Regions from separate parts of the Gordonia sp. 135 genome, predicted to be linked through region 1. Evidence: riboswitches for the same ligand, from Rfam matches in the RefSeq annotation. Region 1 holds a riboswitch; the other holds the start of a gene.
The links. Region 1 has a riboswitch for S-adenosylmethionine ahead of GKZ92_RS19125 (aminotransferase class V-fold PLP-dependent enzyme). Riboswitches for the same ligand answer to the same signal wherever they lie in the genome.
Positions count from the first base shown of each region.

Region 2: linked by a shared signal. The riboswitch ahead of GKZ92_RS08190 (bifunctional o-acetylhomoserine/o-acetylserine sulfhydrylase) and the one ahead of GKZ92_RS19125 (aminotransferase class V-fold PLP-dependent enzyme) in region 1 are both predicted to bind S-adenosylmethionine.

Region 1 is NZ_CP046257.1:4,224,987-4,231,190, forward strand. It holds gene dacB (D-alanyl-D-alanine carboxypeptidase/D-alanyl-D-alanine endopeptidase) at 1-658, opposite strand, end outside; gene GKZ92_RS19115 (inorganic diphosphatase) at 928-1,440, shown strand; gene GKZ92_RS19120 (hypothetical protein) at 1,636-2,088, opposite strand; partial or broken gene GKZ92_RS19125 (aminotransferase class V-fold PLP-dependent enzyme) at 2,085-3,437, opposite strand; SAM riboswitch class IV at 3,455-3,570, opposite strand; gene GKZ92_RS19130 (isochorismate synthase) at 3,683-4,762, shown strand; gene GKZ92_RS19135 (MFS transporter) at 4,864-6,204, shown strand, end outside.
Region 2 is NZ_CP046257.1:1,781,165-1,787,368, reverse strand. It holds gene GKZ92_RS08200 (MFS transporter) at 1-914, opposite strand, end outside; gene GKZ92_RS08195 (cutinase family protein) at 1,004-2,908, opposite strand; SAM riboswitch class IV at 3,182-3,303, shown strand; gene GKZ92_RS08190 (bifunctional o-acetylhomoserine/o-acetylserine sulfhydrylase) at 3,367-4,689, shown strand; gene metX (homoserine O-acetyltransferase MetX) at 4,706-5,860, shown strand; gene GKZ92_RS08180 (Hsp70 family protein) at 5,901-6,204, opposite strand, start outside.

The sequences.
Region 1 (6,204 bases):
GCGAGTACTCGTCGAGCGGTTCGAGGCGGGCGCCGTCGACCATCAGCGACTCGATCGGCGCGATGTCGCCGCCCTGGATGTCCCGACGGTCCCAGGTCCGGTCCATCGTCGGGCCGGAGAAGGCGCTCAGGTCCACCGCCACCGAGGTGACCGGGATGCCGGCTTGTTTGATCTGCTCGGCGAGGTCGGCGATCCGGGCGGGTTCGCTGTAGAAGGTGTCGGCACCGGCGGGCTGCGCCGTCAGGGTCGGATCGCCGGCGCCCTTGAGGATCACCTGTCCGTTCGACCCGGCGACGACCGTCGTGGTCAGGCGCGCGTCGTGCGGCATGGCCTCGAGGAAGGCCGCGGCCGAGAGAACCTTGTCGTTCGACGCCGGGATGCGCGGACGGGTGGGGTTGCGCGACCACAGCACCTCGCCGGTCAGCGAGTCCGAGATCATGCCGCTCAGGACGCCGAGCGCCGGATTCCGCAGAGCGGGGGCGATCGCCCGGGACACACCGGCCGGCGTCGGGGCCGGAGCGGTGGCGGCGACGGGGTCGATCTGCGGGTCGAGGGAGATCGCGGCGGGCTGCGGCGGGATCCCCGGCGGCAGCTCGGCCTCCCTGTCCAGACGGAGTGCCACGACCACCGCAGCGGTCGATACCAGCGCGAGGACCACGACGGCGACGATCGTCCACCAGAGGAGTTTGCGACTGCGTGGCCTGCCATCACGACCTGCGGGTCTGGTGGTTGCGCCCACGAAGCCTCCGGATCTCTCGCACAGCTCTGACCGTTATGTCGGGTAATGCGACCTGGCACCTGATATACCCGCGAACTTCTGGGGTACGAAGTCCGAGGTCGTCGGACTAACAGTATCGTTGTTGCGACGCGCGGCCATCTGGCCGTCCGGCGATCACACCCCCCGATTCGCAACTGCCAGGAGGAACAGTGGAATTCGATGTGACCATCGAGATCCCCAAAGGTGGCCGTAACAAGTACGAGGTCGACCACGAGACGGGCAAGGTCTACCTCGACCGCTACCTGTACACCTCGATGGGCTACCCCGCCGACTACGGCTACATCGACGGCACCCTCGGTGAGGACGGCGACCCGCTCGACGCGATGGTCCTGCTGCCCGAGTCGGTCTTCCCCGGCATCATCGTGCGCGCCCGCATCGTCGGCATGTACACGATGACCGACGAGGCCGGCGGCGACGACAAGCTGCTGTGCGTGCCCGCCGGCGACGTGCGCTGGGACCACATCAAGGACATCTCCGACGTGTCGGAGTACGAGCTGGGCCCGATCAGCCACTTCTTCGAGCACTACAAGGACCTCGAGCCCGGCAAGGAGGTCCAGCCCGGTGGTTGGGTCGGCCGGGAGGCTGCCGAGAAGGTCGCCCAGGAGGCCATCGACCGTCTCGCCGCTCACCCCGACGAGGCCAACGAGCCCTCGCGCGGCTGACGCCACCCGAGCAGTCATTCACGACCGCCGACGACACACGCTGTCGTCGGCGGTCGGCGTTTGCGGCAAGCCCGACCACGGGTCGTTGTCATCTCGACTGACAGACGTCGATCGACGTCTGTCAGTCGAGATGAGGTTCGCCAGTCAGATGCTCGACATGCCCCACGACACGAGAGCGCAGCAAGCCTTGATGGATTAGGCGACCCGGTGACGCGCCTCGGCGAAGACCGGGAGCACCTGCTCGCGGATTCGGCTGTCGGTGGCCGACCCGTCGATCGGGACCAGGATCACCGCGTCGGCGACCTCGGCGGCGTAGATGTCACGCAGCAGGGTGATCAGGCCGTGGGTCGTGCCGACATAGCGGATGGTGTCCGAGTTGTCGGTGGCGGCCCCGGCCTGTGCGACGGCGGCGCGTGCCGATGCCGCGTGCGATGCGATGGCCACCTCGACCTCGAGGGCGACGACGAAGTTCGCCTGGTCGTGGGTGCCGGCCCGAAGCAGCGAGCGCGCTCGCTGGGCCCCCCGCAGGGTCTCGCGACGCACGACGATCGGGAAGGTCTGGGCGACGACATCTCCCGCGATCGCGACCTGGAAGCCGGGACGGCCGATGGTGACGGCACTGCGCGGAGTGTCGAGTTGGATGGTCATGCGGGGTACCCCTCGTCGAGTTCTGGTCGGTCGGTGGTCGGTGGTGGCGCAGAGCGTGCCGAGCGCGTCGAGCAAGCGGTCGACGTCGTCAGAGGTGGTGCCCGCACCGAAGCTCGCGCGGACGGCCCCTTCGGGATGACCGAGTCGCTTGAGCAGCGGGTGGGCGCAGAACTTGCCGTCCCGCACCCCGATGCCGTGCTCGCTGCTCAGGTATTCGGCCACGGCCCGCGGGGCGAAGCCGTCGACGGTGAAGCCGGCGATGCCGACGCGGTCCTTCGAATCGGTGAAGATCTGCAGGGGACGTACGCCGTCGATGCGGGCGAGGCCGGCGTCGAGCCGTTCGCAGAGCCGTAGTTCGTGGAGGCCGATGGCCTCCGGCCCCAGCTCGGCGAGCGCGGTGCACGCCTCGGCGATCGACACGGCGCCGAGCACGTTCGGCGACCGGCCTCGTGGCGGGCGGCGCCGGTGTGCCAGGTGGTCCCGGCCGAACTCTCCTCACCGCCCAGTTCGACGTCGGCGGTCGCTCCCCCGCCGGCGAGGTACGGGTCGGCGGCGTCGAACCAGTCGGAGCGTCCGATCAGGACGCCGGCGCCGAACGGGGCGTAGGCCTTGTGACCGGAGAACGCCAGATAGTCGATACCGTGGCTGACGATCGAGATGGGGCGATGTGCGACGAGCTGCGCCGCGTCGACCAGGATGCGTGCGCCGTGGCGATGGGCGATCGAGGCCAGCCTGCTGATCGGGAGGACCTCACCGGTGACGTTCGACGCGGCGGTCACCGCGAGCAGCGACGCCGGCTCGGACGCGAGCTCCGCCTCGATCGCGACGAGGGTGTCCTCGATCGTGGCGCGGGCGGTGACCACGCGAGCCCGGTTGCGACCGTCCTTCGGCGCACACCACGGCAACAGGTTGGCGTGGTGCTCGATGTCGAGGACCACGACGTCGCCGGGCGTGATGTGGGCGGCGAGGTTGATCGCGTCGGTGGTGTTGCGGGTGAAGACGACGGAGTCGTCGACGCGGCCGCGGACGAAGCCGCGCACGGTCTCGCGGGCGGCTTCGTACCGGCGGGTGGTGACCTGCGAGAGGTGGCCGGCGCCGCGGTGCACGCTCGCGTACTCGCCGAGGGCCCCGGCGACCTGCGCGGCGACCGACGCCAGCGCCGGGGCACTCGCCGCGTAGTCGAGATTGGCGTAGCCGACGCGGTGTCCGGCGGCGACGGGAACCTGCGCATCCGCGCCGACGACCGGCGCCAGCGCGGGGATGAAGGGTGCCCGGTCGGCGATGGCGGCGGACACCACGGCAGGGGTCGGGCGGACGGTTGTGACGGGTGCCGAAAGCACAGCAGTCATGACAAGAGCTCCTCGAGAATCCACACTTGCCGCGTTCGGGTTCGAACGCAGCCAGGTCGTCACCCGGAGCACCCCACCGTGGAGGAGGGTTGCCGACCAGCGAGCCGGGGCTTTGTCACTGGCACTCATGACCTGCGACAAGGTTCGCGGATCCCGGCGAAGGGTGTCAATTTAGATTCACCGCGATTCCTAGTTAGGACAGGCTTACCTGTACCCTGGCTGTCGTGGCATCGAGTGAGGTCTTCGTGTTGTCGCGCCCGCACGGCACCGTGCGGGGCGAAGGGGTGGTCCGGTCGTTCACCGACGTCGACGAGGCATCCGCCGCACTGCGGGCGGGCGAGGTCGGGGCGTTGACCGGGGCGATCCCCTTCGACCTCCGCGACCCCGCGGCGCTGGTCGCCCCCGTCCGGCTCCGGACCGGCGAAGCACCGCTGCCCGGGACCGGGCCGCTGTCACGGCGAGCGGTGTCGACCGTGAGCCACCCGGCCCGGGATGAGCACCGCGAGCGCATCGCACATGCGGTCAAGCGCATCGTCGCCGGCGACGTCGGGAAGGTCGTGCTCGCACGCAGCGTCGACCTGGTGCTCGACGAACAGATCCGCCCGGCGGAATTCCTCGACGCACTCGCCGGCGGCAACGCCGACCACAACGCCTTCGCGGTCGACCTCGGCGCCGCGACGGGTTCGGGCTCGTGGTTGCTCGGCGCGAGTCCCGAAGCACTGCTGCGCAAGTCGGGATCGACGGTGACCTGTCATCCCTACGCGGGTTCGGCACCACGATCCGCCGACCCGGTCGTCGACCGTGCGACCGCCGCCGAACTGGCCGCCTCGACAAAGGACCTCGCCGAGCACGCCTTCGTCGTCGATCATCTGCGCGAGCGCCTGGGACATCTCTGCGACGACGTCGACGCGCCGTCGACCCCACAGCTCGAGTCGACCGGCGAGATGTGGCATCTGGCCACCCCGATCCGCGCGACGCTGCGCGACCCGGCGACCACCGCACTCGACCTCGCACTACTCCTCGGACCCACCCCCGCAGTGTGCGGCACCCCCAGTGACGTTGCCGCACAGATCATTCGAGACGTAGAGGGAGATCGTGGCTTCTACGCAGGCGCGGTCGGGTGGTGCGACGCCGCGGGCGACGGCGAATGGATGGTCGCCATCCGGTGCGCCGAACTCGCCGCCGACGGTCGGAGTCTGCGCACCTGGGCGGGCGGCGGCATCGTCGAACACTCCGACCCGCAGGCGGAACTCGACGAGACGCAGTTCAAACTACGGACCGTGTTCAACGCGCTCGGCACCCCCCTCGCGGACATCGTGAACTGACCCTCCGGTGAGCACGCCCTCCCGCGATCTCGCCTCCGACCACGAAGGTCGGCGTTATGGTCGATGAACGTCGGGGCGAAGGGGCCAGGGAGGCGTAGCGGATGCCTGCGGAGCGGTCGACAACCCGGAAGAGCATTCTGCCGATCATCTTCGCGCTGTCCCTGGCCTTCACGATCACGGCCGTCGATCCGCTGGTGCTGAGCCTGAATCTGCCGCAGGTGAGCCGGGAACTCGACGTCCCGCCCGCTGCTGTCGGAGTGCTGGGTGGAATGTCGACGCTGGTCATGGCCGCGTCCGTCCTCGGCGCGGGGAATCTCGGCGACTCGATCGGACTCCGACGACTCCTGATGTCCGGACTGGCCGTGGTCGCCGTCGCCGATGTGCTCGCCATGCTTTCGCCCGGGTATGGCTTTCTCCTGGCGATGCGCGTCGCGGCGGGCCTGGGCATGGCGGCCCTGCTCGGGGTATCGCTGGCCCTCCTCAAAACATCGGTGACCGAAGAGCAGCGACCGAAGGCCATCGGCATCTTCGTCGCCATCGAGATGGTTCTCTGCGGGGCGCTCCCCGCTCTGACGGGCTGGGCCGTGACGGGTCTCGGCTGGCGGTTCGTGTTCCTGGTCGCACCACTGCTTGCCGTGGTCTCGATGCTGCTGACGGCGAAGTTCGTTCCGGAGTCGCCACGTCAGGAGCGTGCGAAGCTGGACGTGATCGGCATCGTCCTGATCGGGGTGGCACTCCTGACCCTCGTCATCGGACTCGCGGCCGCCCAGAACGGTGTCCTCCGGCCCCAGGCCTGGCTGCCGCTACTCGTCAGCGTCGTCGGCGCGGTGCTCTTCGTCCGCCACGAACGGCGCACCCCCGAACCGGCGCTGGACCTGTCGCTGTTCGGCAACCGGACGTTCACGGTGGCGCTCGCCGCCGCCTTCACACTCAACTTCCTGATCGCGGGGCTCAGCATCGTCCTGGGGCAGTACGGCAGCAAGGTGCTCGCGCTGTCACCGCAGACGGTCGGACTGTTGTTCCTTCCCGGCTCGCTGCTGATCGCCGGCGCCCTGATCATGTCCGGGAGTCTGATGGAGAAGTTCTCGCCGAGACCGGTGATGGTCGCCGGTCTCGCGACCATGGCGGCCGCCGGGCTGCTGATGGCCGGCACGGTCAGCCCGATCATGGCGCTCTGGCTGCTCGTGATGTCCGTATGGCTGTACAACCTCGGGTCGATGGTGAGTTCCACATCCGTGTCGGAGACGGTGCTCTCGCATGCGCCGAGTGGGCAGTCCGGAACAGTGGCCTCGGTGCAGACGGCCTTCGGGATGACGGGCTACGCGTTCGGGCCCACCGTGTACCTGCTCCTCCTGAATGTGTTCTTCGAGCGTGAATGGCTCGCCGACAGCGAACAACGGGGCCTGACGGTGACACAGGGACAAGAGGCCGTCGACGCCGCG
Region 2 (6,204 bases), 2.4 Mb from region 1:
GCGGTCGAGACGTTGCGGTCGGCCGCCCAGCCGCCGACGAAGTTGCCGGTCACCATGCCCAGGCCGTACAGCATCAGGGCGATCGGCACGATCGAGACCGGCAGCCCCGTCACCGAGGTGAGAGCCGAGTTCAGGTACGTGTAGAAGGCGAACATCCCGCCGAAGCCGACGACACCGATCACCAGCGTGAACCACACCTGAGATCGCCGAAGCGCGCCGAGTTCGGTCAGCGGGTCGGTGATCGTCATGCCGGACAGGCTCGGGAGCACACGGACCAGTGACACGACGGTCGCGATGCCGATGGCGACGACGATCGCGAACGCGGTGCGCCACCCGAACGTCTCCCCCAGCCAGGCCGCCGCCGGTACGCCGACGACGTTCGCGACCGAGAGACCGAGCATCACCTGCCCGACCGCCTTGGCGCGATGACGCGGACCGGCGAGGTGCGCGGCGACCAGTGCCGCGACGCCGAAGTACGCACCGTGCGGAAGACCGGCGACGAACCGCGCCACGAGAAGGAGTCCGTACGACGGCGCCAGGACCGTGGCGAGGTTGCCGATCGTGAACGCCACCATCAGGGCGATCAGGAGCACCCGCCGCGACATCCGCGCGGTGAGCGCCGCGATCAGCGGAGCGCCCACCACCACGCCGAGTGCGTAGGCCGAGATGACGTGACCGGCGGTGGGCTCGGAGACGCCGAGGGAACCGGCGATGTTCGGTAGCAGACCCATCGCGACGAACTCGGTGGTTCCGATACCGAAACCGCCGAGGGCGAGCGCGAGGATGGTCAGCCTGCGGGCTCTGCTCGAGATCCCCGAGGAGGGGCGCTCTGCGACGTCCGACGTCGCGTCGTCGAGCACGTCGATGGCGAGGTCGTCCGGTGCACCGGTGGTCGTCGTGGGGGCTTCAGGCACGCCTCATGCCAACCGGCCCTCCGACACCACCATTCCCCGACGGCCGGTGAGTTCGTTCACACAGCGAACGACCAGTCGTTGTACAGCGCCTACTCCGAGCCGGAATCACCGCCGGAAGAACTGTCCGAACCGCCACCGCTGCCGTCGGAGCTGCTGGAATCCGAGCCACTGCCACCGGAGTCCGACTTTGAACCTCCGCTACTGCTGTCGCCGCGGCCGGAAGCGCTCGAATCCGAGCCCCCGGAGCCCGAGCCGCTGTCGGAACCGCTCGAATCCGAACCACCCGAATCCGGGGCCCCGGAGTCGGTGCTGCCGGAATCGTCGGTGTCGCTGTCAGGACCACCCGCACCCGAGGCGCCGTCATCCGACGACGGCCCGGCCGACGAGTCGGTCTCCGACCGCGTGACGCCCGGGTCGGTGCCTCCGGTCGACGAGTCGGTCCCGTCTCCACCACCGGCCGGGGTGTTGTCGTGGTCGGTGACCGGCGCCGAGGTGTCCGTGCCCGCAGACGGGTCGCCGATCGACTGACCGTCGGCCACCTCGGTGACCGCGGGCGAACCGCTACCGCTGCCCGACGCCTCGACTTCTGGAGCCGTGGTCTCGGGATCGTCGTCGACCGTGGCGACGAACCGGGCCAGCGCCACCGATGCCGAGGAGTCATCGTCGGCCGGCAGTGCAAGGGTGTTCGGCTGCGAGGTGATCGACGGTCCGACGATCGCGCCCGCCCAGTACCGCACGAAGTTCACCGGCAGCAGCACGATGCTGCGCACACTCGCGGCGAGAGCATTCACACCACGCATGAGTCGTGCCGGGGACAGACTGACGATGCCCTGCAGGATGTCCTCGAACACGAAGAGGTCGGGCAGGTAGGCGCCGTAACCGAGTTGCGGCAGCGGGGGCAGGAATCCCTGGACCAGACGGACGACGGGCTGCAGGTTGGCCAAGGTGATGCCCAACGGGAGGCCGATCGTCGGACGACCGGACAGGAAGTCGCCGATCTCGCCGGTGTACCCGAGGTCGTTCGCCCAGCCCTGGACCAACTCGGCGAAAGCGGACTTCGCCCCCACCATGCAGACCGTCCCGGTCGCGGTCCCCGCGCCGCTGCACGAGACCGGCCGCGTCGCCCACTGCGACGCGGGGTCGCGATACATCGCGTACGGGTAGAGGAAGTGCTTCGTCTGGTATCCGAGGATGCCGTCGATGGCACCGATGGGGTCGTACAGCGGATCCGGCAGGTCACAGATGGGGTCGCCGTCGATGCACACCGACACCACCCGATCGGACACCGTTCCGAACCCCGCATCCGCACCGTTCGCGCCGCGCGGCCCAGACATCGTCAGACCTGGGATCACACCGATCATCGACAGCTCGATACCCCGCCCGGTCTTGTCCCCGGCACGTCGCGGATCGGAGTACAGCTCGCCGCTGATGACATCCGGGTCGATGGTCACCATCACCGGGTTGCCGTCGTCGTCGAGCAACGGTTCACCGTTCTCGTCGATCGCGACGACCTCACCGGCCGTGCCGTTCCCGATCTCGGACAGCACGTCACCGGCCACACGGGCGCCCTGCGAGTACCCGGCCACGACGACGGGCTTGCCCTGGCACTGCGACTGGTAGCCGGCGATCGTCGACTTGGTCGCTGCGGTCCCCTGCGCGACGCTCGAGTCGTATCCCGTCGCACCCAGTGGCCACAGGGTCGTCGGATAGTCCGCATAGATGACCTGGTAGGCGTTGTCGCTGGCGTACGGCGAGTTCGGATCGGGCTGATTGTCGGGCCCGAGCCCTGTGTAGCGCTGTTTCACGCCGACGAGGTACTGCCCCTCCGGGTCGTTGGTGCCGCCCACGATGACGACCGCGCCCGCGCCGCACGAGTCCGCCTTCGCCTCGGGGACCCCGCCGACCAGGCCGAAAGACGCGGCCACCGCCACGCCGGTCGCGGTTGCGATCAGAAACGACGTCCGACGCGACCTGAGATGCTTCATTGCCTTCATGAGGCCCACTCCTCACCACACCCGGAAACGCTTCAGGGATGAAGAGGCGTCCTCCGCCGGGATTGACCCGAACGTTAGGGCATCGAAGCGAACCTGACAGGACGCTGAGAACTGCTAATGATCTTGTACTGGCGATTCACGCTGAACATCTACCGATTTCAACCGCTCGGAGGACACGCTCAGTACACGTTTCGGAACGCTGATGAGGAGTTCGATTCGGCGTGACCGGGAGGGTTCTCTGGCACTCACATCCGTGTTATATCCTTGTCGCCAGGTCATGAGTATCAGCGACAAGCCCCGGCTTGCTGATCGGCAACCCTCCAACCGCGGTGGGGTGCTCCGGGTGATGACCGGGTTGTGGGATCGCGGAAGCGAAGCCCCGGCAAGCGCGGGTCCGAAGGTCGGACCCCAACAGGGTCGAGTTTGGCCCTGCCGACCGTAGAAAGTGATCAACAGTCATGTCTGATGCCAACGAAGGCACCAATCCAGCCGACACGTGGAGCTTCGAGACCAAGCAGATCCACGTAGGCCAGGCCGCCGACGCAACCACGAACGCCCGGGCGCTGCCGATCTACCAGACCACCTCCTACGTCTTCAACGACACGCAGCACGCGGCGAACCTCTTCGGTCTCGCGGAGCCGGGCAACATCTACACCCGCATCATGAACCCGACCCAGGACGCGGTCGAGCAGCGGATCGCGGCCCTGGAGGGTGGCGTCGCGGCCCTGCTCGTGTCGTCGGGTCAGGCTGCCGAGACCTACTCGATCCTGAACATCGTCGAAACCGGCGGTCACGTGGTGTCGAGCCCGCGTCTGTACGGCGGCACCTACAACCTCTTCCACTACACCCTGCCGAAGCTGGGCATCGAGGTGAGCTTCGTCGAGGATCCCGAGGATCCCGCGTCGTGGCAGGCGGCCATCAAGGACAACACCCGAGCGCTGTACGGCGAGTCGATCTCCAACCCCAACAACGAGATCCTCGACATCAAGGGCATCTCCGAGGTCGCACACCGCAACGGCCTGCCGCTGATCATCGACAACACCGTCGCCACCCCGTACCTGATCAACCCGCTGGCCCACGGCGCCGACGTCGTCGTCCACTCGGCCACCAAGTACATCGGCGGACACGGCACCGCGATCGGCGGCGTGATCGTCGACGGCGGCACCTTCGACTGGCGCGTCCAGCGTGACGGTGAAGACCTGTTCCCCGGCTTCACCACCCCGGACCCGAGCTACCACGGTGCGGTGTTCGCCGACCTCGGCGCCCCGGCCTTCGCGCTCAAGGCCCGCGTCCAGTGGCTGCGCGACACCGGTGCCGCCATCGCACCGTTCAACGCCTTCCTGCTCGCCCAGGGCCTCGAGACCCTGAGCTTGCGCATCGAGCGCCACGTCGCCAACGCGCAGAAGGTCGCGAAGTTCCTCGAGGGTCACGCGCAGGTCGAGTCCGTCGCCTACGCCGGCCTCGAGTCCTCGCCGTGGTACCAGCGCGGCCAGGAACTCGCCCCCAAGGGCCAGGGTGCGATCATCGCCTTCGAGATCAACGGCGGTGTGGACGCGGGCAAGAAGTTCGTCGACGCCCTGAGCCTGCACAGCCATGTGGCGAACATCGGCGACGTCCGTTCGCTGGTCATCCATCCGGCCTCGACCACCCACAGCCAGCTGACCCCCGAGGAGCAGCTCGCCGCGGGTGTCACCCCGGGCCTGGTGCGCCTGGCCGTGGGCATCGAGGGAATCGACGACATCCTGGCGGATCTCGAACAGGGCTTCGCAGCCGCCAAATAGGACAGGTGAGGCAGTTTTGTCGGTGAGTATCGACCTGAACGCGCAAGCGTCTGATCAGCCCGACTGGGAATCGGTCCCGGACGGGAAGCTCGTCGGCATGAGCATCGGCTCGCTGCCTCTCGACAGCGGTGAACGGATCGACAACGTCACCCTGGCGTTCCAGCGCTGGGGGACGTTGTCGCCGTCCCGCGACAACGTCATCCTCACCCTGCACGCACTCACCGGCGACTCCCATGTCACCGGTCCCGCCGACGCCGAGCACGAGACACCCGGCTGGTGGGACGGCCTCATCGGCCCGGGCCAGGCCATCGACACCGACGAGTGGTGCGTCATCTCGGCCAACGTGCTCGGTGGGTGCAAGGGATCGACCGGTCCCGGGTCTCTCGCCTCCGACGGTCGGCCCTGGGGATCACGCTTCCCGCAGATCACCGTGCTCGACCAGGTCCGCGCCGAGGTCGCGCTCCTCGACCGCCTCGGAATCCGCAGCGTCGGAGCCGTTCTCGGCGGATCGATGGGCGGGGCCCGCGCACTCGAATGGGCCATCGAATACCCGGAGCGCGTTCGCAGCGCACTGGTGCTGGCCGTCGGTGCCCGCGCCACCGCCGACCAGATCGGCATCCAGACCACTCAGATCGCCGCCATCAAGTCCGACCCGGCCTGGCACGGCGGCAACTACCACGGAACCGGCCAGACGCCGCTGACCGGGATGGGCATCGCCCGTCAGATCGCGCATCTGTCGTACCGCAGCGAGCCCGAACTCGACGAGCGCTTCGCCAACGAACCGCAGGGCGACGAGCAGCCGCTGCTCGGCGGCCGGTACGCCGTCCAGAGCTACCTCGAGCACCAGGCGTCGAAGCTGATGCAGCGCTTCGATCCAGGCAGCTACGTGGTGCTCACCGAGGTCCTCAACCATCACGACGTCGGCCGCAACCGCGGCGGCGTGCAGAAGGCGCTCAACGAGTGCAAGGTCCCGGTCATCGTCGGCGGAATCGACTCGGATCGCCTGTACCCGTTGCGGTTACAGGCCGAGCTCGCCGAAGAACTGGGCAACTGTGTCGGCGGTTTGCAGGTCGTGCGCTCCGACACCGGACACGACGGCTTCCTCACCGAGTTCGACGCCATCAGCGACCTGCTCAAGCGCACGGTCGAGCTCGCTCGCCGCGACGCCTGACTTTTCGGATCCTCCCCGGTCTGAAACCGGCCGTCTGCGCTCAGCGCGGGACTGGTACCGGGGTACTCGACGACGCCGGTGGTGCCGTCCGCACGGCTCCGGATTCCGGTGTCTCTTCGCGAGGCGCTGACCCCGACGACCGATTGGGTACCGATCTGTTCGGTGTCGGCGTCAGCGGCGGCGGAGCCGGCGTGGTGTTCCGCGGCCGGATCTCCTTGGGCAACAGCGTCGGCGGGATCGGGGGTGTCGAGCCCGGCGCGAACGGCAGCGTCGGCCACGGGAACGGCGACAACGTGCGTGTGCTCGTCCCGGTCGACGGCGCGGTCGGCGGCAATTCGGTGGTG